One region of the Streptomyces sp. NPDC090108 genome, then DNA from elsewhere that is predicted to be linked to it. Evidence: predicted binding sites of a transcription regulator. Region 1 holds the regulator's gene; each other region holds the start of a gene.

The links. The regulator HrcA, encoded in region 1, represses chaperone genes, less so after heat shock. The targets are predictions, from matches to a motif close to TTNGCACTCNGNNNNNCNGAGTGCNAA.
Region 2: a site for HrcA is predicted at 3,156-3,182, ahead of groL (chaperonin GroEL). Genes of this name have one in related genera too.
Region 3: a site for HrcA is predicted at 4,924-4,950, ahead of groES (co-chaperone GroES). Genes of this name have one in related genera too.

Annotation. Positions count from the first base shown of each region.
Region 1 covers NZ_JBIVDQ010000005.1:88,584-96,225, reverse strand. The annotation lists gene ACIPRD_RS18720 (VOC family protein) at 1-344, opposite strand, end outside; gene ACIPRD_RS18725 (hypothetical protein) at 1-10, shown strand, start outside; gene ACIPRD_RS18715 (16S rRNA (uracil(1498)-N(3))-methyltransferase) at 356-1,108, opposite strand; gene ACIPRD_RS18710 (nitronate monooxygenase) at 1,105-2,181, opposite strand; gene dnaJ (molecular chaperone DnaJ) at 2,259-3,398, opposite strand; gene hrcA (heat-inducible transcriptional repressor HrcA) at 3,399-4,415, opposite strand; gene ACIPRD_RS18695 (MBL fold metallo-hydrolase) at 4,591-5,313, shown strand; gene ACIPRD_RS18690 (DUF3097 domain-containing protein) at 5,348-6,214, shown strand; gene hemW (radical SAM family heme chaperone HemW) at 6,465-7,642, opposite strand, start outside.
Region 2 covers NZ_JBIVDQ010000006.1:394,502-402,143, forward strand. The annotation lists gene ACIPRD_RS23350 (NADH:flavin oxidoreductase) at 18-1,145, opposite strand; gene groL (chaperonin GroEL) at 1,372-2,994, opposite strand; gene ACIPRD_RS23360 (cold-shock protein) at 3,300-3,503, opposite strand; gene ACIPRD_RS23365 (MoaD/ThiS family protein) at 3,944-4,219, opposite strand; gene thrC (threonine synthase) at 4,216-5,499, opposite strand; SAM riboswitch class I at 5,517-5,660, opposite strand; gene ACIPRD_RS23375 (glucosyl-3-phosphoglycerate synthase) at 5,870-6,814, shown strand; gene ACIPRD_RS23380 (trehalose-6-phosphate synthase) at 6,975-7,642, shown strand, end outside.
Region 3 covers NZ_JBIVDQ010000001.1:967,317-974,958, forward strand. The annotation lists gene ACIPRD_RS04195 (LysR family transcriptional regulator) at 1-211, opposite strand, end outside; gene ACIPRD_RS04200 (MOSC domain-containing protein) at 292-960, shown strand; gene ACIPRD_RS04205 (SDR family oxidoreductase) at 1,014-1,787, shown strand; gene ACIPRD_RS04210 (hypothetical protein) at 1,864-2,343, opposite strand; gene groL (chaperonin GroEL) at 2,722-4,350, opposite strand; gene groES (co-chaperone GroES) at 4,469-4,777, opposite strand; gene ACIPRD_RS04225 (polysaccharide deacetylase family protein) at 5,410-6,276, opposite strand; gene ACIPRD_RS04230 (polysaccharide deacetylase family protein) at 6,273-7,262, opposite strand; gene ACIPRD_RS04235 (methyltransferase domain-containing protein) at 7,245-7,642, shown strand, end outside.

The DNA of each region.
Region 1 (7,642 bases):
GGGTCCTTGAGGTGGGCCACGCGCATGCGGTCGGTCATGAGAGCCGGGCCGCGGAGCAGGGTCGCGCCGCGGGAGGTGATCTGCTCGCAGTAGGCGTCGAGGTCGTCGACGCGCAGCACGACCAGGGAGCGGTGTCCGGTCGCGGTCCCGCCCAGTTCGTCCAGGACCTCGCTCATCATCGCGCGGTCCTGCAGCGCGATCCCGGCGGACCCGGCGTGCGGGCTGAGCTTGTCGTACGGCCCCTCGGCCGCCCCCGACTGGGGCGTGAGGCCGAGGACCTCGGCGTAGAAGCGGTAGCAGGCGGCGAAGTCGGTGACGAGGAGCCGCACTTGGGCGAGTTCCATCGCGTGCCCCCTCAAGGCCGGGACCACCGGCCGGTGCGGCCGAGCAGCAGGGCCGCGGCGGCGGTGCCGGCGGTGGAGGTGCGCAGGACGGAGGGGCCGAGCACGTGGGCGCGGGCGCCCGCCTCCTCGAAGAGGGCCAACTCGTCGCGGGACACGCCGCCTTCGGGACCGACGACCAGCACGATCTCGCCCTTGGCGGGGAGTTCGGCGGTGGCCAGCGGGCTGCTCTCGTGCTCGAAGTCGGAGTGCAGCACGGCGGCGAAGTCGGCCCGGGCGAGAAGTGCCGCCACCTGCTTGGTCGTCGCGGTGTCCGCGACCTCGGGGAAGCGGACCCGGCGCGACTGCTTGCCGGCCTCCCGTGCGGTGGCCCGCCACTTGCCGAGGGCCTTCAGTCCGCGGTCGCCCTTCCACTGGGTGATGCAGCGGGCGGCCTGCCAGGGCACGATCGCGTCGACGCCGACCTCGGTCATCGTCTCGACGGCGAGTTCGCCCCGGTCGCCCTTGGGCAGCGCCTGGACGACGGTGATGCGCGGGGCGGGCTCGGGCTCCTCGGCGACGGACGTGGGGCGCACGACCAGCCGGTCCTTGCCCTCGGCGGCGACCACCTCGCACACCGCGTAGCGCCCGGCGCCGTCGGTGAGGACGACCTCCTCCCCGGGCTGGAGCCGCTTCACCGAGACGGCGTGCCGCCCCTCGGGTCCGTCCAGTACGAACTCGGGCCCGACGACGTCGAGTCGGTCCACCACGAACACAGGCGCGGTCATCGCGCTTCACCTCCGGCCGGCAACACTGTCCTGGCGTCGGCCAGTTCGGCCGCCAGTACCCTCACAAGTTCTCCGGCCGGCAGCGCGCGGGCCATCCGGTGCCCCTGTCCCGCGAACAGCGACATGGCCTGCGCGTCCCCGGCCTCGGCGGCGGCCTTGCGCAGCGGGCCGGTCAGGTGGCCGACCTCGGGGTAGGCCGCGGGGGCGTACGGGCCGTGCTCGCGCAGGAAGCGGTTGACCAGGGCGCGGGCCGGGCGTCCGGTGAAGGCGCGGGTCAGCTCGGTGCGCGCGTACAGGGGGTCGGTGAGCGCCTGCTTGTGCAGGGCGTGCGCGCCGGACTCCGGGGTGGGGACGAAGGCGGTGCCCAGCTGGGCCGCGCAGGCGCCGGCGGCGAGGACGGCGGCGATCTGGGCGCCCCGCATGATGCCTCCGGCCGCCACGACCGGGATGTCCACGCTCTCCCTGATCTGGGCGACGAGGGACAGCAGGCCGATGCCGGCGCCGTCGTTCTCCGGGGTGTCCCGGTGGGTGCCCTGGTGGCCGCCCGCCTCGATCCCCTGGGCGATCACCGCGTCCGCCCCGGCCCGCCGCACGGCGAGGGCCTCCTCGACGGTGGTGGCGGTGACCAGGGTGAAGGTGCCGGCCCGGCGCAGCGCGTCCAGCGTCTCCGGGCTCGGCACACCGAAGTGGAAGGAGACGGCGGGCACCGGGCTGTCCAGCAGCACGGCGAGCTTGACCTCGTAGCCGTCGTCCCGGCCGCTGTCGGGATCGCCCAGCCCGGTTCCGTACCAGGCGGCCTCGCCGGCCAGCTGCTCGGCGTAGAGCTCGACCGCGCCGGACTCGGCGTGCTCCGGCTGCGGCATGAACACGTTCACGCCGAAGGGGCGGTCGGTGAGGCCGCGCAGCTGCTTGATCTCCTGGTACATCCCGTCGGCCGTCTTGTAGCCGGCGGCGAGGAAGCCCAGTCCCCCGGCGTCGGACACCGCGGCGGCCAGCCGGGGTACCGAGACACCGCCCGCCATGGGCGCCTGCACGATCGGCAGGGGGAGGAGACCGGACGGAACGGAGGACATGACCGCATGGTGTCATGTCCTCCGGACAAGTCCGAATCGGGCACCGGGTGCCTTACGGCACCCGCCGCCCCTCGGTGTCAGCGCCCGTTGAAGGCGTCCTTCAGCCGGGAGAACAGTCCCTGCTGACCGGGCTGGAACTGCCCGGTGGGCCGCTCCTCGCCGCGCAGCTGGGCCAGCTCCCGCAGCAGCCGCTCCTGCTCGGGGTCGAGCTTGGTCGGCGTGGTGACCTCGACGTGCACGATGAGATCGCCCCGGCCGCCGCCCCGCAGATGCGTGACGCCCCGGTTGTGCAGCGGGATCGACTGCCCCGACTGGGTACCGGGCCGGATGTCGACCTCCTCCATGCCGTCCAGCGTCTCCAGCGGCACCTTCGTGCCGAGAGCCGCCGCGGTCATCGGGATGGTCACCGTGCAGTGCAGGTCGTCGCCGCGCCGCTGGAAGGTCTGGTGCGGCAGCTCGTGGATCTCGACGTACAGATCACCGGCGGGACCGCCGCCGGGGCCGACCTCGCCCTCGCCGGCCAGCTGGATCCGGGTGCCGTTGTCGACACCGGCCGGGATCTTGACCGTGAGGGTGCGCCGGGAGCGGACCCGCCCGTCGCCCGCGCACTCGGGGCACGGGGTGGGGACCACGGTTCCGAATCCCTGGCACTGCGGGCAGGGCCGGGAGGTCATGACCTGGCCCAGGAAGGACCGGGTGACCTGCGAGACCTCACCGCGGCCGCGGCACATGTCGCAGGTCTGGGCGGAGGTGCCCGGAGCCGCGCCCTCACCGTTGCAGGTGTTGCAGACGATGGCCGTGTCGACCTGGATGTCCTTGGTGGTGCCGAAGGCCGCCTCGTCCAGCTCGATCTCGAGCCGGATCATGGCGTCCTGGCCGCGGCGCGTGCGCGAGCGCGGGCCGCGCTGCGACGCCGTGCCGAAGAACGCGTCCATGATGTCGGAGAAGTTGCCGAAGCCACCCGCTCCGAAGCCGCCCGCCGCGCCGGCGCCGCCGGACTGCGAGAGGGGGTCGCCGCCGAGGTCGTAGACCTGCTTCTTCTGCGGGTCCGACAACACCTCGTAGGCGGCGTTGATCTCCTTGAACCGCTCCTGCGTCTTCGGATCGGGATTGACGTCCGGGTGCAGCTCGCGCGCGAGCCGGCGGAACGCCTTCTTGATCTCATCCTGCGACGCGTCGCGGCGCACGCCGAGAACGGCGTAGTAATCCGTGGCCACTTACGACTCCGCCAGGATCTGTCCGACGTACCGTGCCACTGCGCGTACCGCTCCCATCGTTCCCGGGTAGTCCATGCGGGTCGGTCCGACCACGCCGAGCTTGGCAACCGCCTCGCCGCCCGAACCGTAGCCGACCGAGACGACGGACGTGGAGTTGAGTCCCTCATGGGCGATCTCGTGCCCGATGCGCACGGTCATGCCCGGATCCTTCGCCTCGCCGAGGAGCTTGAGGAGCACTACCTGCTCCTCCAGCGCCTCCAGGACGGGCCGGATCGTGAGGGGGAAGTCATGTCCGAAACGGGTGAGATTGGCGGTGCCGCCGATCATCAACCGCTCCTCGTTCTCTTCGACCAGTGTCTCCAGCAGAGTGGAGAGCACTGTGGAGACCGTACCGCGATCCTCGGCCTCGAAGGACTCGGGGAGGTCCTCGACCAGTTGCGGCACGTCCGCGAACCGGCGCCCCGCGACCCGGCTGTTGAGCCGTGCCCGCAGGTCGGCGAGGGACGCCTCACCGAACGGCGCCGGGCAGTCGACCATCCGCTGCTCGACCCGGCCGGTGTCCGTGATCAGCACGAGCATCACGCGCGCCGGGGCGAGCGAGAGCAGTTCCACGTGCCGCACGGTGGACCGGGTCAGCGACGGGTACTGCACGACGGCGACCTGCCGGGTCAGCTGCGCCAGCAGCCGCACGGTCCGGGCCACCACGTCGTCGAGGTCGACGGCGCCTTCGAGGAAGTTCTGGATGGCGCGCCGCTCGGGCGCGGTCATCGGCTTCACCCCGGCGAGCTTGTCGACGAACAGGCGGTAGCCCTTGTCCGTCGGGATCCGCCCGGCACTGGTGTGCGGCTGGGCGATGAACCCCTCGTCCTCCAGGGCCGCCATGTCGTTGCGCACCGTGGCCGGGGACACGCCGAGGTTGTGCCGCTCGGTGAGGGCCTTGGACCCCACCGGCTCCTCGGTGCCCACGTAGTCCTGGACGATGGCGCGCAGCACCTGGAGTCTGCGTTCACTCAGCATCCGCGCGCACCTCCCTCAAGTCGTCCCACGGCCCACATCGCTCTCGCGCCTGGCACTCTGGACATACGAGTGCCAGCCTTCACCGGCCCAGTGTACGGCCGCCGGGTGCTCACCGGGCAAGGCCGGTCCCGCCGCGACGGCCCGCGCGGATCTCGCTTACGGATAGCGTCGCGGTATGACGGTGACTTGGGAAGACCTGGGGTGGGAGCGGCTGGCCCCAGGGGTCGGCCGGTGCCGGCTGCCCGGCTGGGACTGCACGACGGGGCTGGTTCTCGGCGAGGGTACGGCACTGTTGGTGGACGCGGGGTCCAGCCTGGCGGAGGGCTCCCGGCTGGCGGCGGCGGTCCGGGGTCTGACCGGCCGCGATGTGACCCATCTCGCGCTGACCCACCCTCACTTCGACCATGTCTTCGGTGCGGCCGCGCTGCCCGCGGCCGACGTGTACGCCGCGGTGGGCATGGAGGCGGTGCTCGCGCACGAGGGCGCGGAACTGCGCCTGGACGCGATCAGGAACGGCCTGCCGGTGGCCGACGCGGACGCGGCGGCGGCCGTGCTGCCCCGGCCGGTCCGGCCGGTCTCGGGCGAGTGGACGCTCGACCTCGGCGGCGGCCGTCAGGCGCTGCTGGCCAACGTCGGCCCGGGGCACACCGCCCACGATCTCGCGGTCCTGGTCCCCGGCACCCCGGAGGTCGTCTTCTGCGGCGACCTGGTCGAGGAGTCGGGCGAACCCCAGGCCGGCCCGGACGCCGTGCCCTCGCGGTGGCCCGCCGCGCTGGACCGGCTGCTCGCGCTGGGCGGCGAGGACGCGGTGTACGTCCCCGGGCACGGCGCGGTGGTCGACGCGGCGTTCGTACGACGGCAACGCGACGAGCTGGCGGCACGTTTCGGCGTGTCGTGAGTACGTGCCCCGCGCTTCTCCTATCGTCATCCGAATGCTCCCTCCCGTCTCCCGCCACCGCCCCTCCGACGAGAGCCCTCCGGGCTCGCGGTCCCGCGTGTACTCCCCCGACCTGACCCCGCCCTGGAAGAAGCAGAAGGCGGTTCCCGAGGTGCCGGCCGATGCCGGCCTGGTGGTGGAGGAGCCCGGAACCGGGTTCTGCGGCGCGGTGATCCGCTGCGAGGCGGGCACGGTGACGCTGGAGGACCGGTTCGGCAAGCACCGGGTGTTCCCGCTGGAGCCCCGCGGCTTCCTGCTGGAGGGCAGGGTGGTGACGCTCGTACGGCCGTCCTCGTCCGCTCCCGCGCGGCCCGCCCGCACGGCGTCCGGTTCGGTCGCCGTGCCCGGCGCACGCGCGCGCGTGGCCCGCGCCGGCCGCATCTACGTCGAGGGCCGGCACGACGCCGAGCTGGTCGAGAAGGTCTGGGGCGACGACCTGCGCGTCGAGGGCGTGGTCGTGGAGTACCTGGAGGGCGTGGACGATCTGCCCGCGATCGTCGCCGAGTTCGCGCCCGGCCCGGACGCGCGGCTCGGTGTGCTCGTCGACCATCTCCTGCCCGGCACCAAGGAGTGGCGCATCGCCGGGTCGGTGACCGGCGAGCACGTGCTCGTGGCCGGCCACCCGTACATCGACGTCTGGGAGGCGGTGAAGCCGTCGTCCCTGGGCATCCCCGGGTGGCCGAAAATCCCCCACGGCCAGGACTGGAAGACGGGCGTGTGCCGGGCGCTGGGCTGGCCGTCGGACAACACGGGCGCCGTGTGGCAGGCGATCCTGGCCCGGGTGGGGTCGTACAAGGACCTGGAGCCGGAACTGCTGGGCAGGGTCGAGGAACTGATCGACTTCGTCACGGCACAGCCGTGAGCGCGGCGGGCGGGGTGCCGTCGCGGCGCGGCTGAGCGGGCCGGGCAGGGTGCCGTCGCGGCGCGGCTGAGCATGCCGGGCAGGGTGCCGTCACAGTGCGGCTGAGCGGGCCGGGCGGGGTGCCGTCGCGGCGTGGCTGAGCATGCCGGGCAGGGTGCCGTCACAGTGCGGGCTGAGCGGGCCGGGCGGGGTGGCCGGCAGCCGCACCCACCCCGGGGGCTCCCGCTGGACGTTCCGCCCGCCGGTCCGGTCAGTCGACCAGGTCCCTGACCACCGCGTCCGCCAGCAGCCGCCCGCGCAGCGTGAGCACCGCGCGCCCCTCTCCGTACGGGGCGGGGTCCAGCAGGCCGTCCGCCAGCGCCCGGCGTGAGGCCGCGAGGCCGTCCGGCCGCAGCAGGTCCAGGGGGACGCCCTCGCGCAGCCGCAGCTCCAGCAGGATCCGCTCGACGCGCCGGTCCTCGTCCGAGAGCAGCTCGCGGCCCGCTCCCGGGGAGCGGCCGGCGGCCAGCGCCGCCGCGTAGGCGCCCGGGTGTTTGACGTTCCACCAGCGCACGCCGCCCACGTGGCTGTGGGCGCCCGGTCCGGCGCCCCACCAGTCGGCGCCGCGCCAGTACAGCTCGTTGTGCAGGCAGCGGCCCGCCTCGGAGGTGGCCCAGTTGGAGACCTCGTACCAGTCGAAACCGGCCCGGGACAGGGCCTCCTCGGCGATCAGGTAGCGGTCGGCGTGCACGTCGTCGTCGGTCATCGGGACCTCGCCGCGGCGGATCCGGCGGGCCAGCTGGGTGCCCTCCTCGACGATGAGGGCATAGGCGCTGACGTGGTCGGGTCCGGCGCCGAGCGCGGCGTCCAGGGAGGCGCGCCAGTCGTCGTCGGACTCGCCGGGGGTGCCGTAGATCAGGTCGAGGTTGACGTGCTCGAACCCGGCCGCCCGCGCCTCGGCCACACAGGCCTCGGGGCGCCCCGGGGTGTGGGTGCGGTCGAGGATCTTCAGCACGTGCTGCCGGGCGCTCTGCATGCCGAAGGAGATCCGGTTGAAGCCGCCTTCGCGCAGGGTGGCGAGGTACTCCGGGCCGACCGACTCGGGGTTGGCCTCGGTCGTGATCTCCGCGTCCGGCGCGAGACCGAACTCGTCCCGGATCGCCGCCAGCATCCGGACGAGGTCGTCCGCCGCCAGCAGGGTCGGCGTCCCGCCGCCGACGAAGACCGTACGGACCTCGCGCGGGTCGTCGCCGAGCACCTTGCGGGCGAGGCGGACCTCGTCGGTCAGCGTGTCCGCGTAGTTGTCCCGGGAGGCGAGCACGCCTCCGGTGCCGCGCAGCTCGGTGGCGGTGTAGGTGTTGAAGTCGCAGTAGCCGCAGCGGGTCGCGCAGTAGGGGACGTGGAGATAGAACCCGAGGGGCCGGTCGGCGGCACCGGTGAGCGCGGAGG
Region 2 (7,642 bases), on a different contig from region 1:
TGTTCCCGGGTTCCGGGTCAGCTCAGCGTCGCCAGGGCGGCGGCGTCGTACGGCTTCAGCTCGTCGAAGCGGTCGGCGAGGACCTTGGCGGCCCACTCCGGGTCCTGGAGCAGCGCGCGGCCGACGGCGACCATGTCGTACTGCTCGCTCTCCAGGCCGTCCAGGAGGTCGTCGATGCCCTTGACCGGGGAGCCCTCGCCCGCGAACGCGTTGACGAAGTCGCCGTCGAGGCCGACCGAGCCGACGGTGATGACCGGCTTGCCGGTGATCTTCTTCGTCCAGCCCGCGAGGTTGAGGTCGGAGCCCTCGAACTCGGGCAGCCAGTAGCGGCGCGTGGAGGCGTGGAAGGCGTCGACGCCGGCGGCGGCCAGCGGCGCCAGGATGGCCTCCAGCTCCTCCGGGGTCTCGGCGAGGCGGGCGGTGTAGTCCTGCTGCTTCCACTGCGAGAAGCGGAACAGCACCGGGAAGTCCGGGGAGACGGCCGCGCGGACCGCGGCGACGATCTCCGCCGCGAACTTGGTGCGGGCCACCGGGTCGCCGCCGTAGGCGTCGGTGCGGCGGTTGGTGCCCTCCCACAGGAACTGGTCCACGAGGTAGCCGTGGGCGCCGTGGATCTCCACGCCGTCCATGCCGATGCGCTCGGCGGCGGCCGCGGCCTCGGCGAACGCGGCGACGACGTCGTCCAGGTCCTCCTGCGTCATGGCCTTGCCCTTGGGCTCGGCGCCCTCCTTGTGGATGCCGGACGGGCCCATCGCGGGGGCGTCGGCGAACGGCGGCTCGCCCTGCCTGCGGACCATGCCGATGTGCCACAGCTGCGGCATGATCGTGCCGCCCGCCGCGTGCACGGCCTCGACGACCTCGGCCCAGCCCGCCAGCTGCTCCTCGCCGTGGAAGCGCGGCACGCTGTCGCTCTGGCCGGCCGAGTCGTGGCCGACGTAGGTGCCCTCGGTGATGATCAGGCCCACGCCGGCGGCGGCGCGGCGGGAGTAGTACGACACCACGTCCTCACCGGGGATGCCGCCCGGGGAGAACATGCGGGTCATCGGCGCCATGACGATCCGGTTGGGGACGGTCAGGCCGCCCAGGGCGATCGGGCGGGACAGGATCTGGGCCGCGCGGGAGGTGGCGGTCGTCGTGTCGGTCACGCGGGGGCTCCTCGTGAGTGGAGTGAAACCGATTGGTATGTGCACGCGCATTGGTGCACTTCCTTAAGTAAACGAGAGTACGACCCCCCGCATTCCGCGCCTCGCGCGGGCCCCGGTCCGGCTCGCGCGGGCCCCGGTCCGGCTTCCGGAAACGCCCGAGGGCGGCACCCCCCGTCGTACGGGGAGTGCCGCCCTCGGCAAGGACGTGGACCAGCCGTGAGGCCGATCAGAAGTCCATGTCACCGCCCGGCATGCCGCCACCGGCAGGCGCGGCGGCCTTCTCCGGCTTGTCGGCGATGACGGCCTCGGTGGTGAGGAACAGCGCGGCGATGGAGGCGGCGTTCTGCAGCGCGGAACGGGTCACCTTCGCCGGGTCGATGATGCCCTCGGCGATGAGGTCGACGTACTCGCCGGTCGCGGCGTTCAGGCCGTGGCCCGGGGTCAGGTTGCGCACCTTCTCCACCACGACACCGCCCTCGAGGCCGGCGTTGACGGCGATCTGCTTCAGCGGGGCCTCGAGCGCGAGCTTCACGGCGTTGGCGCCGGTCGCCTCGTCACCCTCGACGTCCAGCTTCTCGAAGGCCGGGAAGGTCTGGAGCAGGGCCACGCCACCACCGGCGACGATGCCCTCCTCGACCGCGGCCTTGGCGTTGCGGACGGCGTCCTCGATGCGGTGCTTGCGCTCCTTGAGCTCCACCTCGGTGGCGGCACCGGCCTTGATGACCGCGACACCGCCGGCGAGCTTCGCCAGGCGCTCCTGCAGCTTCTCGCGGTCGTAGTCCGAGTCGCTGTTCTCGATCTCCGCGCGGATCTGGTTCACGCGGCCCTGCACCTGCTCCGAGGAGCCGGCGCCGTCGACGATCGTGGTCTCGTCCTTGGTGACGACGACCTTGCGGGCGCGGCCCAGGAGGTCCAGGGTCGCGTTCTCCAGCTTGAGGCCGACCTCCTCGGAGATGACCTCGCCGCCCGTGAGGATGGCGATGTCGCCGAGCATGGCCTTGCGGCGGTCGCCGAAGCCCGGGGCCTTGACGGCGACGGACTTGAAGGTGCCGCGGATCTTGTTGACGACCAGGGTCGACAGGGCCTCGCCCTCGACGTCCTCGGCGATGATCAGCAGCGGCTTGCCCGACTGCATGACCTTCTCCAGCAGCGGGAGCAGGTCCTTGACCGAGGAGATCTTGGAGTTGGCGATGAGGATGTAGGGGTCCTCGAGCACCGACTCCATGCGCTCCATGTCGGTCGCGAAGTAGGCGGAGATGTAGCCCTTGTCGAAGCGCATGCCCTCGGTGAGCTCGAGCTCCAGACCGAAGGTGTTGCTCTCCTCGACGGTGATGACGCCTTCCTTGCCGACCTTGTCCATCGCCTCGGCGATGAGCTCGCCGATCTGGGTGTCGGCGGCGGAGATGGACGCGGTGGAGGCGATCTGCTCCTTGGTCTCGACGTCCTTCGCCTGCTCCAGCAGGGCGGCGGAGACGGCCTCGACGGCCTTCTCGATACCGCGCTTCAGGGCCATCGGGTTGGCGCCGGCGGCGACGTTGCGCAGGCCTTCCTTGACCAGGGCCTGGGCGAGAACGGTCGCGGTGGTCGTACCGTCACCGGCGACGTCGTCCGTCTTCTTGGCGACTTCCTTGACCAGCTCGGCGCCGATCTTCTCGTACGGGTCCTCGAGCTCGATCTCCTTGGCGATGGAGACACCATCGTTGGTGATCGTGGGGGCGCCCCACTTCTTCTCGAGGACGACGTTGCGACCCTTGGGGCCGAGCGTCACCTTGACGGCGTCCGCGAGCTGGTTCATGCCGCGCTCGAGGCCGCGCCGCGCCTCCTCGTCGAACGCGATGATCTTGGCCATGTGAAGTGGTCCCTCCAGGACTGGGGGTGATTCCTTCGGACCGCGCCCGCGCCCGCGACGGACGGCTCGCCGGCCTCGTGGTTCCTTGCCCCACCCGGCCTGCGGGCCTCACCGACCCGGTCCTCGTTGTCACTCTCACCTTCAGAGTGCTAACGCAATGATTAGCACTCGGCATGGTCGAGTGCAAGCGCCTTGGGGGTTCGCGGAGGGAGCGTCAGCCACCCGCGAACACCGCGCGCGCCGCGGCCGGGCACGGCGAAGGGCCCGCACCCTGTGCCGGTGCGGGCCCTTCGCTGCGAAAACGTTCAGGCGGTGACGCGAACCATGTCGGCCTGCGGACCCTTCTGGCCCTGCGAGATCTCGAACTCGACCCGCTGGCCCTCTTCCAGGCTGCGGTAGCCGTCCATCTGAATGGCGCTGTAGTGGACGAAGACGTCCGCACCACCGTCGACCGCGATGAAGCCGTAGCCCTTCTCCGCGTTGAACCATTTGACGGTGCCCTGAGCCATGCCTAACTCCCCTATTACTGGCCCTTGCACAGATCCACCCTTCGCGGACCCGGGTCAGACCTCACCCCCCATCGGACGGGGGCGTGCGCCGGAACGCGTCGACCGCGGCTGAATGTATCTGCCCAACTGCCGTCTGCAACAGGTCAATCGGACGAGAATTCTGGACGCGGGCGGTCCGGAATGTGAGGGGAATTCGGCTGAATCCAGGGCAAGTCGGGCCCCATAAAAACAACAAAAGCCGCAAACAACCCGGGCATTTTGGCTACTTCTTGTCGGGCGCGCGGCATGAATCCAAGGGCCCCCGGCCGGTGGCCGAGGAGCGCGTTCCCCAACCTTACCGCGCTCAATCACTCAGAATGGCCCCCTCCGCTTCTCTCACGGAGGGGGCCATCCGATGAACAGCCCGTCACCTCGATTACCGAAGGTAATACCGGGCGCGGTCAGCCGCCGGCGACCGCCGGAATGATGGAGACGCCGGCGCCGTCCGGCGTGACCGTCTCCAGGCCCCGCTCGAAACGCACGTCGTCGTCATTGACGTACACGTTGACGAAACGGCGCAGCTTTCCCTGGTCGTCCAGGACCCGGGCGGCGATTCCCGTGTGGTTCTTCTCCAGGTCGTCGATGACCTCGGCAAGGGTCGCCCCCTCGGCGGCGACCTCCGCCCGGCCGCCGGTGTAGGTGCGCAGGATGGTCGGGATGCGAACGGTCACACTCATGCGAGGCCAGCCTCTCGGAAGGAGTCCAGGGTCGGGCGGATGACGGCGGTCGGACCGGTGCCGGCCACCGCGTCGAGTGTCTTGAGGCCGTCGCCGGTGTTCAGCACGACCGTGGTCAGCGCCGGGTCCAGCACGCCGCTGTCGATGAGCTTCTTCGTGACGCCGACCGTCACACCGCCCGCCGTCTCGGCGAAGACGCCCTCCGTGCGGGCGAGCAGCCGGATGGCGGCCACGATCTCCTCGTCCGTCACGTCCTCCACCGCACCGCCGGTGCGCCGCGCGATGTCGAGGACGTACGGGCCGTCCGCCGGGTTGCCGATGGCGAGGGACTTGGCGATGGTGGCCGGCTTCTGCGGCCGTACGACGTCGTGGCCCGCCTTGTACGCGGACGACACCGGCGAGCAGCCCTCGGCCTGCGCCCCGAAGATCCGGTACGGCCGGTCCTCGACCAGACCGAGCGCGATCAGCTCCTTCAGCCCCTTGTCGATCTTCGTGAGCTGGGAGCCGGAGGCGACCGGGACCACGATCTGGTCGGGCAGCCGCCAGCCGAGCTGCTCGCAGATCTCGTACGCCAGGGTCTTGGAGCCCTCCGCGTAGTAGGGCCGCAGGTTGACGTTGACGAAGCCCCAGCCCTCGCCGGCCGGGTCGCCGATCAGCTCGGAGCAGAAGCGGTTCACGTCGTCGTAGCTGCCCTCGATGCCGACCAGCTCACCGCCGTAGACGGCGGCCATGACGACCTTGGCCTGCTCCAGGTCGTGCGGGACGAACACGCAGGAGCGCAGGCCCGCGCGGGCCGCGGCGGCGCCGACCGCTCCGGCGAGGTTGCCGGTGGAGGAGCAGGACAGGGTGGTGAAGCCGAAGGCGCGGGCGGCCTCCAGGGCCTGGGCGACGACACGGTCCTTGAAGGAGTGCGTCGGGTTCCCGGAGTCGTCCTTCACGTACAGCCCGCCGGTGACGCCCAGCTCCCGGGCGAGATTGCGGGCCTCGACGAGCGGGGTCCAGCCGGGGTTGAGGTTGGGCTTGCCGGCCACGTCGGCGGGGACGGGCAGCAGGGGCGCGTAGCGCCAGATGTTCGCGGGGCCGGACTCGATCCGGGCGCGCAGTTCCTTCGCGTCGTACGCGGAGAAGTCGTAGGCGATCTCGAGCGGGCCGAAACACTCGTCGCAGGCGAACAGCGGGCCGAGCGGGACCTGGTGGCCGCACTCGCGGCAGCTCAGCGCTGTCGCGGGGCCGAGGTCGACGGTGGGACTGCTGGGGGTGGCAACGGTCTGCACAGCCATGGAGGCGAGGCCCTTTCTCCTCATCTTCCTCGCGGCGCATCTCACCGCGAGACGGATTTGGCACCTTCCCTAGCCGGGAGCCTCGCGGGGTGAACGAGTGACCGGCTGGAGGGTTGCCGGGGCTTCATCGGGCCGTGTCCCTCTGCCCCTCTGGATGAGCGGTATGTGGTTGTGTGAACGCTCTTGACCCCCGACATGCGATGGTCATCGGCGTTGCTCAAGACTGTAACCGAAGGCCAGGACAGTGGAGAGAGCCGTCCGAACCGCGAGATGGATCACCCGGATTCCCGTGTGTGATCACAGCCCCCGGGCAGGACACCTGATCACGCCCCCGATCACGACAGATCACGACAGTGAGGAGCCACCGACCGTGCTGGAAGAAGTCGAGCGCTGGCTGGCCACCCGCTCCTGGTCCGTGGCCGACCGCCCCCCGCACCGCGTCCTGGCCGCGAAGCAGCGCACCGGCCAGACCGTCTCCGTCGTCCTGCCCGCGTTGGACGAGGAGGAGACGGTCGGCGAGATCGTCCGGATCATCCGGCACGACCTCGTCGAGCAGATCCCGCTGGTCGACGAGATCGTCGTCGTCGACTCCGGCTCCACCGACCGCACCTCCGAGGTCGCGGCCGCCGCCGGCGCGCGGGTCGTGCACCGCGACGCGATACTCCCGCGCCTGCCCGCCGTCCCCGGCAAGGGCGAGGTGCTGTGGCGCTCCCTGCTGGTCACCGGCGGGGACATCGTCTGCTTCGTCGACGCCGACCTGAAGGAGTTCTCCTCGGACTTCGTCCTCGGCATCGTGGGCCCGCTGCTCACCGACCCGGACGTCGACCTGGTCAAGGCGATGTACGACCGTCCGCTGGCCGGCGCCGCCGGGCAGGGCGGCCGGGTCACCGAGCTGATGGCCCGCCCGCTGCTCAACATGCACTGGCCGCAGCTGGCCGGCTTCGTGCAGCCGCTGGGCGGCGAGTACGCGGCCCGCCGCTCGCTGCTGGAGCAGCTGCCGTTCCCGGTGGGCTACGGCGTGGAGCTGGGCATGCTGGTCGACGCCCTGCACCTGGTGGGCCTGGACGCCCTGGCCCAGGTGGACGTCGGGGTGCGCAAGCACCGGCACCAGGACGGGCAGGCGCTGGGCCGGATGGCCGCGGCGATCTACCGGACCGCGCAGCTCAGGCTCGCCCGCGGCCACCTGGTGCGGCCCGCCCTCACCCAGTTCGAGCGGGGAGCGGACGGGTTCGAGCCGCGCACCTACTCGGTCGACACCGAGGAGCGGCCGCCGATGGCGGAGATCGCCGAGTACGCCGCGCGCCGGGTGGCGTGAGCCGGGGTGCCCGCGGTGGCACGAGGGGTGCGGACGGTGGTGCGGACGACGGCCCGGTCGCGCGAGCCGTCGGGTGAACGCCCGGCCTGGCCGTATACAAGCCCCCCTTCGGCGCGGAGCGTACGTTTGAGCGTTTCCGGGCCGGGCTAGGTTGAGGACCATGGCTTCCACACAGGGCGCAGAGGTGCTGGTCGCGTCCAACCGCGGCCCGGTTTCGTACGAGCTGAGCCCCGAGGGCGACGGCGGGACGCTGCGCGCCAGGCGCGGCGGCGGCGGTCTGGTCTCGGGGCTGTCGGCCATCGGGCCGGACACCGACGCGGTATGGGTGTGCGCCGCGCTGGGCGACGGCGACCGGGAGGCCGTACGGCGTGCGGCGGGCGGGCTGCTGCCGGCCGAGGACACCGGCGGGCAGCGGGTGCGGATGCTCGGCATCGACGCCGGCGTGTACGCCGACGCCTACAACGGCATCGCCAACTCGGCGCTGTGGTTCGTCCACCACATGCTCTACCAGACCCCGCTGGAGCCGGTCTTCGACGCGGAGTTCCGCCGGCGGTGGGAGTCCTACCGCGCCTACAACCGGGCCTTCGCCGAGGCGCTCGCCGAGGAGGCCGCCGAGGGCGCGGCGGTGCTGATCCAGGACTACCACCTGGCCCTGGCCCCCCGGATGCTGCGGCAGCTGCGGCCCGACCTGCGCATCGGGCACTTCTCGCACACCCCGTGGGCGCCGCCGGACTACTTCCGGCTGCTGCCCGACGACATCGCGGCCGAGCTGCTGACCGGCATCCTCGGCGCGGACCGGGCGGCGTTCCTGACCCGCCGGTGGGCGGA
Region 3 (7,642 bases), on a different contig from region 1:
CGGAGGCGTGCCGGACGAGGGCCTCGCCGGCCTGGGTGAGGCGCATCTCGCGGCCGCCGCGGACCAGCAGCGGGGTGCCGACCGAGGACTCCAGCGCCTTCATCTGCTGGCTCACGGCGGGCTGGGTGCAGCCCAGCTCGCGGCCGGCCGCCGAGAAGGAGCCGGTGGCGGCCACGGCGCGCAGGACACGGAGATGACGGGCCTCGATCACCCGTCAATCATAAGCCTGCCTTGGGTGAGGTGTCCGATAATGTCCCGTCGCTTTGAGGCCGCCTGCCGTAGCGTGCGCTCATGAAGCTTCTCTCGGTCAATCTGGGCCGCCCGCAGCAGGTGCCGTACACCGACCAGGCGCAGGGCGTGACCGGCATCGACAAAAGGCCGGCCGACGGGCCGGTACAGGTGACGGCTCCGGGCCCCAAGGGGGTCGGCGGCAGCGGGCTGGCCGGGGACGCCGTGTGCGACCTGCGCCATCACGGCGGCGAGCACCAGGCGGTGTACGCCTTCGCGCGCGAGGACCTCGACGACTGGGAGCGCGAACTCGGCCGGCCCCTGGCCGACGGCGTCTTCGGCGAGAACCTCACGACGGAGGGCCTGGACGTCTCCGGAGCGCTGATCGGCGAGCGCTGGCGGATCGGATCCGGGGTGGTCCTGGAGGTGACGTCGGGACGCATCCCGTGCCGCACGTTCCAGGGCCATCTGGGCGAGTCGGGCTGGGTCAGGAGATTCACCCGTAAGGCCGCCACGGGGGCCTACCTGCGGGTGGTCGAACCGGGCGCGATCCGGGCGGGCGACGCCGTCGAGATCGTGCACCGGCCGGACCACGGGGTGACGGCGGCGCTGCAGTTCCGTGCGGTCACCACCGAGCGGGAGCTGCTGCCCCGGCTGCTCGACGCCGCTGACGCGCTGCACCCCGAGGCGCTGGACAAGGCCCGCAAGTACCTGGCCGGCCAGGTCGGCTGAGGATCCGTCACCGGTGAGCGGATGCCCTCGCTCCGGGTCACTACCCTTGGGCCATGACAACGGCTCTGATTACGGGATCGACCGCGGGGATCGGCGCCGCGTTCGCGCGGCGGCTGGCGGCCGAGGGGCACGACCTCGTCCTGGTCGCGCGGGACACCGGACGACTGCACGAACAGGCGACCGAGCTGCACGACCGGCACGGCATCGAGGCGGAGGTGCTGACCGCCGACCTCGCCGAGGACGCGGGCATCGAGGCGGTGGCCGAGCGGCTGCGCGACCGGAAGAACCCGGTCGACCTACTGGTCAACAACGCCGGTTTCGGCAACAAGGGCCGTTATCTCGACGTCTCCATGGACGACGAGCTGCGGATGCTCAAGGTGCACTGCGAGGCGGTGCTGCGGCTGACGTCGGCGGCCGCGGAGGCGATGCGCGAGCGCGGCCGGGGCGGTGTGGTCAACGTGGCCTCGGTCGCCGCGTTCGTGCCCCGCGGCACGTACGGCGCCTCGAAGTCCTGGGTCGTGCAGTTCACCCAGGGCGCGGCGAAGGACCTCGCGGGCAGCGGAGTGCGCCTGATGGCCCTGTGCCCGGGCTTCGTGCGCACGGAGTTCCACGAGCGGGCGGGCATGGGCACGGACAACATCCCGGGCTGGATGTGGCTGGACGCCGACAAGCTGGTGGAGGCGGCGCTGGCCGACCTCTCCCGCGGCCGGACGGTCTCCATCCCGGACCCCCGCTACAAGGCCCTGATGGGCCTGGTGAAGGTGACCCCGCGCGCGCTGCTGGGCGGCATCAGCTCGAAGACGGGGCGCAAGTACGGGCCGCAGTGAGGCGCGGGCGCAAGCACCGGCGGGGCGGCTGGGCGGCGGAGCGGCTGGGCGGCTGGGCGGCGACCCGGCCGCGTGGCTACGCGCAGGGGCGGTCGTAGTAGTTCTCGCCGCCGACCAGGACCGAGGTGACGCAGCGGGGGAATCCGCCGGAGTCGCGCGGGACCCTCTGGGAGGTCACCCGGGTGAAACCGAGGGACAGGCCGGGGATGAACGGGTACTCGGGATCCGAGGTGTCGACGCGCAGTCCGCGCCCGGCGGCACGGGCGAACAGGCGCTTGGCGGGCGTGGTGAACACCTCGTCGCCCTCGTAGAGGACCCGCGTGGTGGAGGTGCGGCCCTCGCCGGGCCACCACAGCTCGATCGCGGTCACGGCGGACCGGTCCCCCTCGGCCAGCGCCTGGACGGCGACGTGGTCCAGCTTCCACACGGCCAGACCCCTGCCAGGCACCACACGCGCCTCGCCCCACTCCGGCGTGGCGGCGGCGATCGCCTCGTCCAGCGTCATGCCCAGCCGCAGCGGAGCCACTCCGCGCGGCGGATCGAGTATCAACTCCACAACACACCCCTTACACCCGAGAGAAACTGACGTGGAGACACACCGGCCGGTAGCGGCTCCTCAAGCCCGAGCAGTCGTGTCACCGCACGCAGCCCCCTGTCCGGCCGCTCCAGATCCAGGAACCCACCGATCTCGACCCCGAGTGGATCCGCGGACGCCGGTGCGGCACCCGGCGCCGGCGGCTGCCCCTGGCGCGTGATGCCGGTAGCCGCGGGGACGGTGGTCAGGGGCGCTTCCTCGTAGCGGCTCCGGACGAGGAGTGGGGCTCCGGACAGCACTTCGCCCCGTCGCGTGGCGACGGGGCGAAGGCGGGGCCGACTTCGGCCGCGGGCTTCCCGAGGAGGCTCAGGCGCTCTTCAGGAAGCGTCGCGGACTACGTCAGTGCGAGTGGCCGTGGCCGTGGCCGTGGCCCGCGGCGGCCTCTTCCTCTTCCTTCTTCTCGACGACCAGGGTCTCGGTCGTGAGGAGCAGGGAGGCGATGGAGGCGGCGTTCTCCAGGGCGGAGCGGGTGACCTTGACCGGGTCGATGACGCCGGCCTTGACCAGGTCGCCGTACTCGGCCGTGGCGGCGTTGTAGCCCTGGCCCTTCTCCATGTCCTTGACCTTGGAGACGATCACGTAGCCCTCGAGGCCCGCGTTCTCCGCGATCCAGCGCAGCGGCTCGACGACGGCGTTGCGGACGACCGTGACACCGGTGGCCTCGTCGCCGGTCTTGCCGAGGTTGCCCTCGAGGACCTTGGCGGCGTGGACGAGCGCGGAGCCACCACCGGAGACGATGCCCTCCTCGACCGCGGCGCGGGTCGCGGAGATGGCGTCCTCCAGACGGTGCTTCTTCTCCTTCAGCTCCACCTCGGTGGCGGCGCCGACCTTGATCACGCACACGCCGCCGGCCAGCTTCGCGAGGCGCTCCTGGAGCTTCTCGCGGTCCCAGTCGGAGTCCGTGTTCTCGATCTCGGCCTTGATCTGGTTGACGCGGCCCTCGATCTCCTGGCCGCTGCCGCCACCGTCGACGATCGTGGTGTCGTCCTTGGTGACGGTCACGCGGCGGGCGGAGCCCAGCACGTCCAGACCGGCCTGGTCGAGCTTGAGGCCGACCTCCTCGGAGATGACCGTGGCGCCGGTGAGGACGGCCATGTCCTGCAGCATCGCCTTGCGGCGGTCGCCGAAGCCGGGGGCCTTCACCGCGACGGCGTTGAAGGTGCCGCGGATCTTGTTGACGACCAGGGTCGACAGGGCCTCGCCCTCGACGTCCTCGGCGATGATCAGCAGGGGCTTGGAGGCGCCGCCCTGGATGATCTTCTCGAGCAGCGGCAGCAGGTCCTGGATGGACGTGATCTTGCCCTGGTTGATCAGGATGTACGGGTCGTCGAGGACGGCCTCCATACGCTCCTGGTCGGTGACGAAGTACGGGGACAGGTAGCCCTTGTCGAAGGCCATGCCCTCGGTGAAGTCCAGCTCCAGACCGAAGGTGTTGGACTCCTCGACGGTGATGACACCGTCCTTGCCGACCTTGTCCATGGCCTCGGCGATGAGCTCGCCGACCTGCTGGTCCTGGGCGGACAGCGCGGCGACGGCGGCGATGTCGGACTTCTCGTCGATCGGGCGCGCCGTGGCGAGCAGATCCTCGGAGATGGCCTTGACCGCGGCGTCGATGCCCTTCTTCAGGGCGGCCGGGGAGGCACCGGCGGCGACGTTCTTCAGACCCTCGCGCACCAGGGCCTGGGCGAGCACGGTGGCGGTGGTGGTGCCGTCACCCGCGATGTCGTTGGTCTTGGTCGCCACCTCCTTCACCAGCTGGGCGCCGAGGTTCTCGAACGGGTCCTCGATCTCGACCTCACGGGCGATCGTGACACCGTCGTTGGTGATGGTGGGAGCGCCGAACTTCTTGTCGATGACGACGTTGCGGCCCTTGGGGCCGATCGTCACCTTCACCGTGTCGGCCAGCTTGTTGACGCCGCGCTCGAGGGCGCGACGGGCGTCCTCGTCGAACTTCAGAGTCTTCGCCATGACAGCGGGAGCCCTCTCGAAAAATCTGGGTGATATGGCACTGCGCCCCGGGCGCCCGGCTACTTAGGGGTTGCGGGGGGCCAGGGGCGCAGTCATGAGCAGAGTTGCTCGGGGTGAACTACTTCTCGATGATCGCGAGCACGTCGCGAGCCGAGAGGACGAGGTACTCGTCGCCGTTGTACTTCACCTCGGTGCCGCCGTACTTGCTGTACAGCACGATGTCGCCGACCTTGACGTCGAGCGGCAGGCGCTCGCCGTTCTCGAAGCGGCCCGGACCCACGGCGAGGACGGCGCCCTCCTGGGGCTTCTCCTTCGCGGTGTCCGGAATGACCAGGCCAGAGGCCGTGGTCTGCTCGGCGTCGAGCGGCTGGACCACGATGCGGTCCTCGAGCGGCTTGATGGCAACCTTGGAGCTGGTGGTCGTCACGATCCGACCTCCCCCTTCGGAGATCTCACGGGGTTATCTGTCTGAGGTGGCGACCAGGTGGATCCGTCGTCGCGGGTGCCGGACCTGCCCGTCGCGTTGTTGGCACTCTCATCTGCCGAGTGCCAGAGCCGAGACTATGACCGCGATTAGCACTCGGTCAAGCGGAGTGCCAATTGCCGTGCGGCGCGTCGGCCTCGCGGCGCGTCGGCGGGGTGGGGTGCTGGAGTTGGGGGCTCGGGGTGTGCGGCGCCCCGTCGTCATAGGGGGCTGCCGCCCCGGGCCCCCGCTGTCGGCCCCGAAAGGGCCTCGTCCTCAAACGCCGGACGGGCTGAGGGTGTGCGGGTCGGCCGAGTGCAGGTCCTCGAACGCTGCACGGGCTGAGGGTGTGCGGGTCGGCCGAGTGCCGGGGCCCCGAACACCGCACCGAACTGGGGGGTGTGCGGCTCAGCCGAGTGCCAGGGCCCCGAACACCGCACGGGCTGAGGGGTGCGCGGCTCAGCCGAGTGCCAGGGCCTCGAACGCCGCACGGGACTGGGGGGTGCGCAGCTCCGCCGAGTGCCAGGGCCCCGAACACCGCACGGGCTGAAGTTGCGCGGGGCGGCCGAGTGCAGGGGAGCGGTAGCAGCCGGCTCCTACAGGTAGTCCTCCAGGTGTCCCACCGTCAGGCCTCGTTCCTGGATGTGGCGGAGGAGGCGGGTGGTGCGGTCCTTGAGGGGGTGGGGGGTGGGGCCGTCGGAGCGGACCAGGACGATGTCGCCCGGGTGGAGGTGCTCGTCGCCGCGTGTATAGGCGAGGCCGCGGGAGGTCTCGGTGGCGCGCCACAGGACGACCGCGGAGATGCCGCAGTCGGCGGCGGCGCGCAGGGTGGTGCGGTCGTATCTGCCCTGCGGCGGGTGGAGGAGACGGGGGCGGTGGCCGAAGCGGGTGCCGAGCCGGTCCTGCCGGGCGCAGATCTCGGCGCGCTGCCCGGCGTAGGACAGCCCGCGCAGCGCGTGGCGGTCGGGGGCGCGGTTCTCGACCGCGGCCCCGGCGGCGCCTCTGGCCCCGGCCGCCGTCCCGGCCAGGGTCCCGGCGCCGCCGCCCGTCTCCGAGCCGGTGAGGAAGAGGCTGACCGGGAGCCGCAGTTCGCGGACCATGCCGGCGAACGCAGGGTCGCGTCCGGCGGCGTCGTCGTAGGTGAGGAAGACGACCGGGTCGGTGGTGGCGACCCGGTCCACGACCCGGGGGCGCGTGACGTCCCCGGTGGGCGGGGACGGCGGGCGCACCGGCCGGCTGGGCGGGGCGGCCAGCGGGACGGCGAGGCCCCAGCGCCGGTACGCCTCGTCGCGGACGCGGCCGGAGGGCCGTACGCCCTGGGCCGCCTTCCTGCCGAGGCGTTCGATCGGGTCCACGGACTGCGCGCAGCCCGCGAGGAGAAGGACCGAGGCGGCGAGGACGACGGCCGCGGCCGGGCGGGCTGTGCGCCTCCGGCCGGACCGCTGCCGCCCCGGGCGCCTCACAGGTAGTCCTCCAGGCGGGCCACGGCGTAGCCCTCGCGCGTGACCTTGTTCAGGAACCGGCGCATGTCGTCGACCATCGTGCCGTCCCAGTCGTCGCGGCCGCGGAAGTGGGTGAGGACGATGTCGCCGGGGTGCAGCTGCTCGTCGTCCTCGCGGTACTCCCAGTGGTCGACGTACACCTCCTCGTCCCAGATCGGCGCGTACTTGATGCCGCAGGACTTGGCGGCGCGCAGGGTGTCGCCGTTGTAGTTGCCGTAAGGAGGACGGAAGACGGTGGGCGCCTTGCCGAACTCCTTCTTCATGGTGTCCTGCATGCCGCAGATCTCGGCCCGCTGCTCCTCGTACTCCAGACCCGGCAGGTAGGGGTGCGTCAGGGTGTGGTTGTTGAGGGTGTGGCCCTCGGCCTGCATCTTGCGGAAGTAGCCGTAGTCGTTCTCGACCAGGTAGTTGCTGAGGAACGCGCTGTACGGGATCTTCAGGTCGCTCATCATGCGCAGGAACGCCGGGTCCTTCTCGGCGCCGTCGTCGATGGTGAGGAAGACGATCTTCTTGTCGGTGGGCACGGTGGTGAAGACCGGCGGGAGGTGCTCCTCCTCCTGGCCGTCCACCTCGAACCCGGCGCGCGCGGTGATCTTCGGCTTGTGGACCGGCGGGGCCGGCGGGGTCAGGGGGACCTGGTCCAGGTTCCAGTGCTGGGCGGCGGCGGCCAGGCGCGCGTGCTCGGCGGCGAGCCGGGCGGCGGGGTCCTGGTTCCGGGCGGGTCCGCCCTGCCCGGACTCGCGGCCGGGGCCGGACCCGCCGGCGCCGGTGCCGGTGCCGGGCGCGGAGCAGGCGGAGAGGACGGCGGTGGCGGCCAGCGCGGCGGCTCCGCAGCGGAGCGCCGCCTTCGCCAGGCGGGCCCGCCCCGGACGGCGCGGCCGCCCCGGGAGCGCCACCCGCCGCGCGAGCTGTGACCGAATTTTGTCATTTTGTACGACAGGTCGCATGGTGCCGGATCCTCGCAGGCCGCGGCCCCGAACCCGGTCCGACACCGCCGCCGGAGGCGCACGGTCCACCGACTGGCCCACAATGACCCGGTGAACGACCTGCTTCTCTCCTTCCGGGCGCTGCTCACCCCCGAGGGCCGGGCCCTCCTCGACGAGGTGCGCGGTACGGCCCCCGCGGACGAACTCGCCGTCGCCACCCGGCTGCGCCGCACGCACCCGCCGGAGCTGGTGTCGGCCGCTCTCGGCCAGGCCCGGCTGCGGCAGCGGGCGGCCGCCAAGTTCGCGGCCGCGGACGCGGAGCGGATGTTCTTCACGCCCAACGGGGTCGAGCAGTCGACGCGCGCCGCCGTGGCCGCCTACCGGGCGGAGCGGATGCGGGA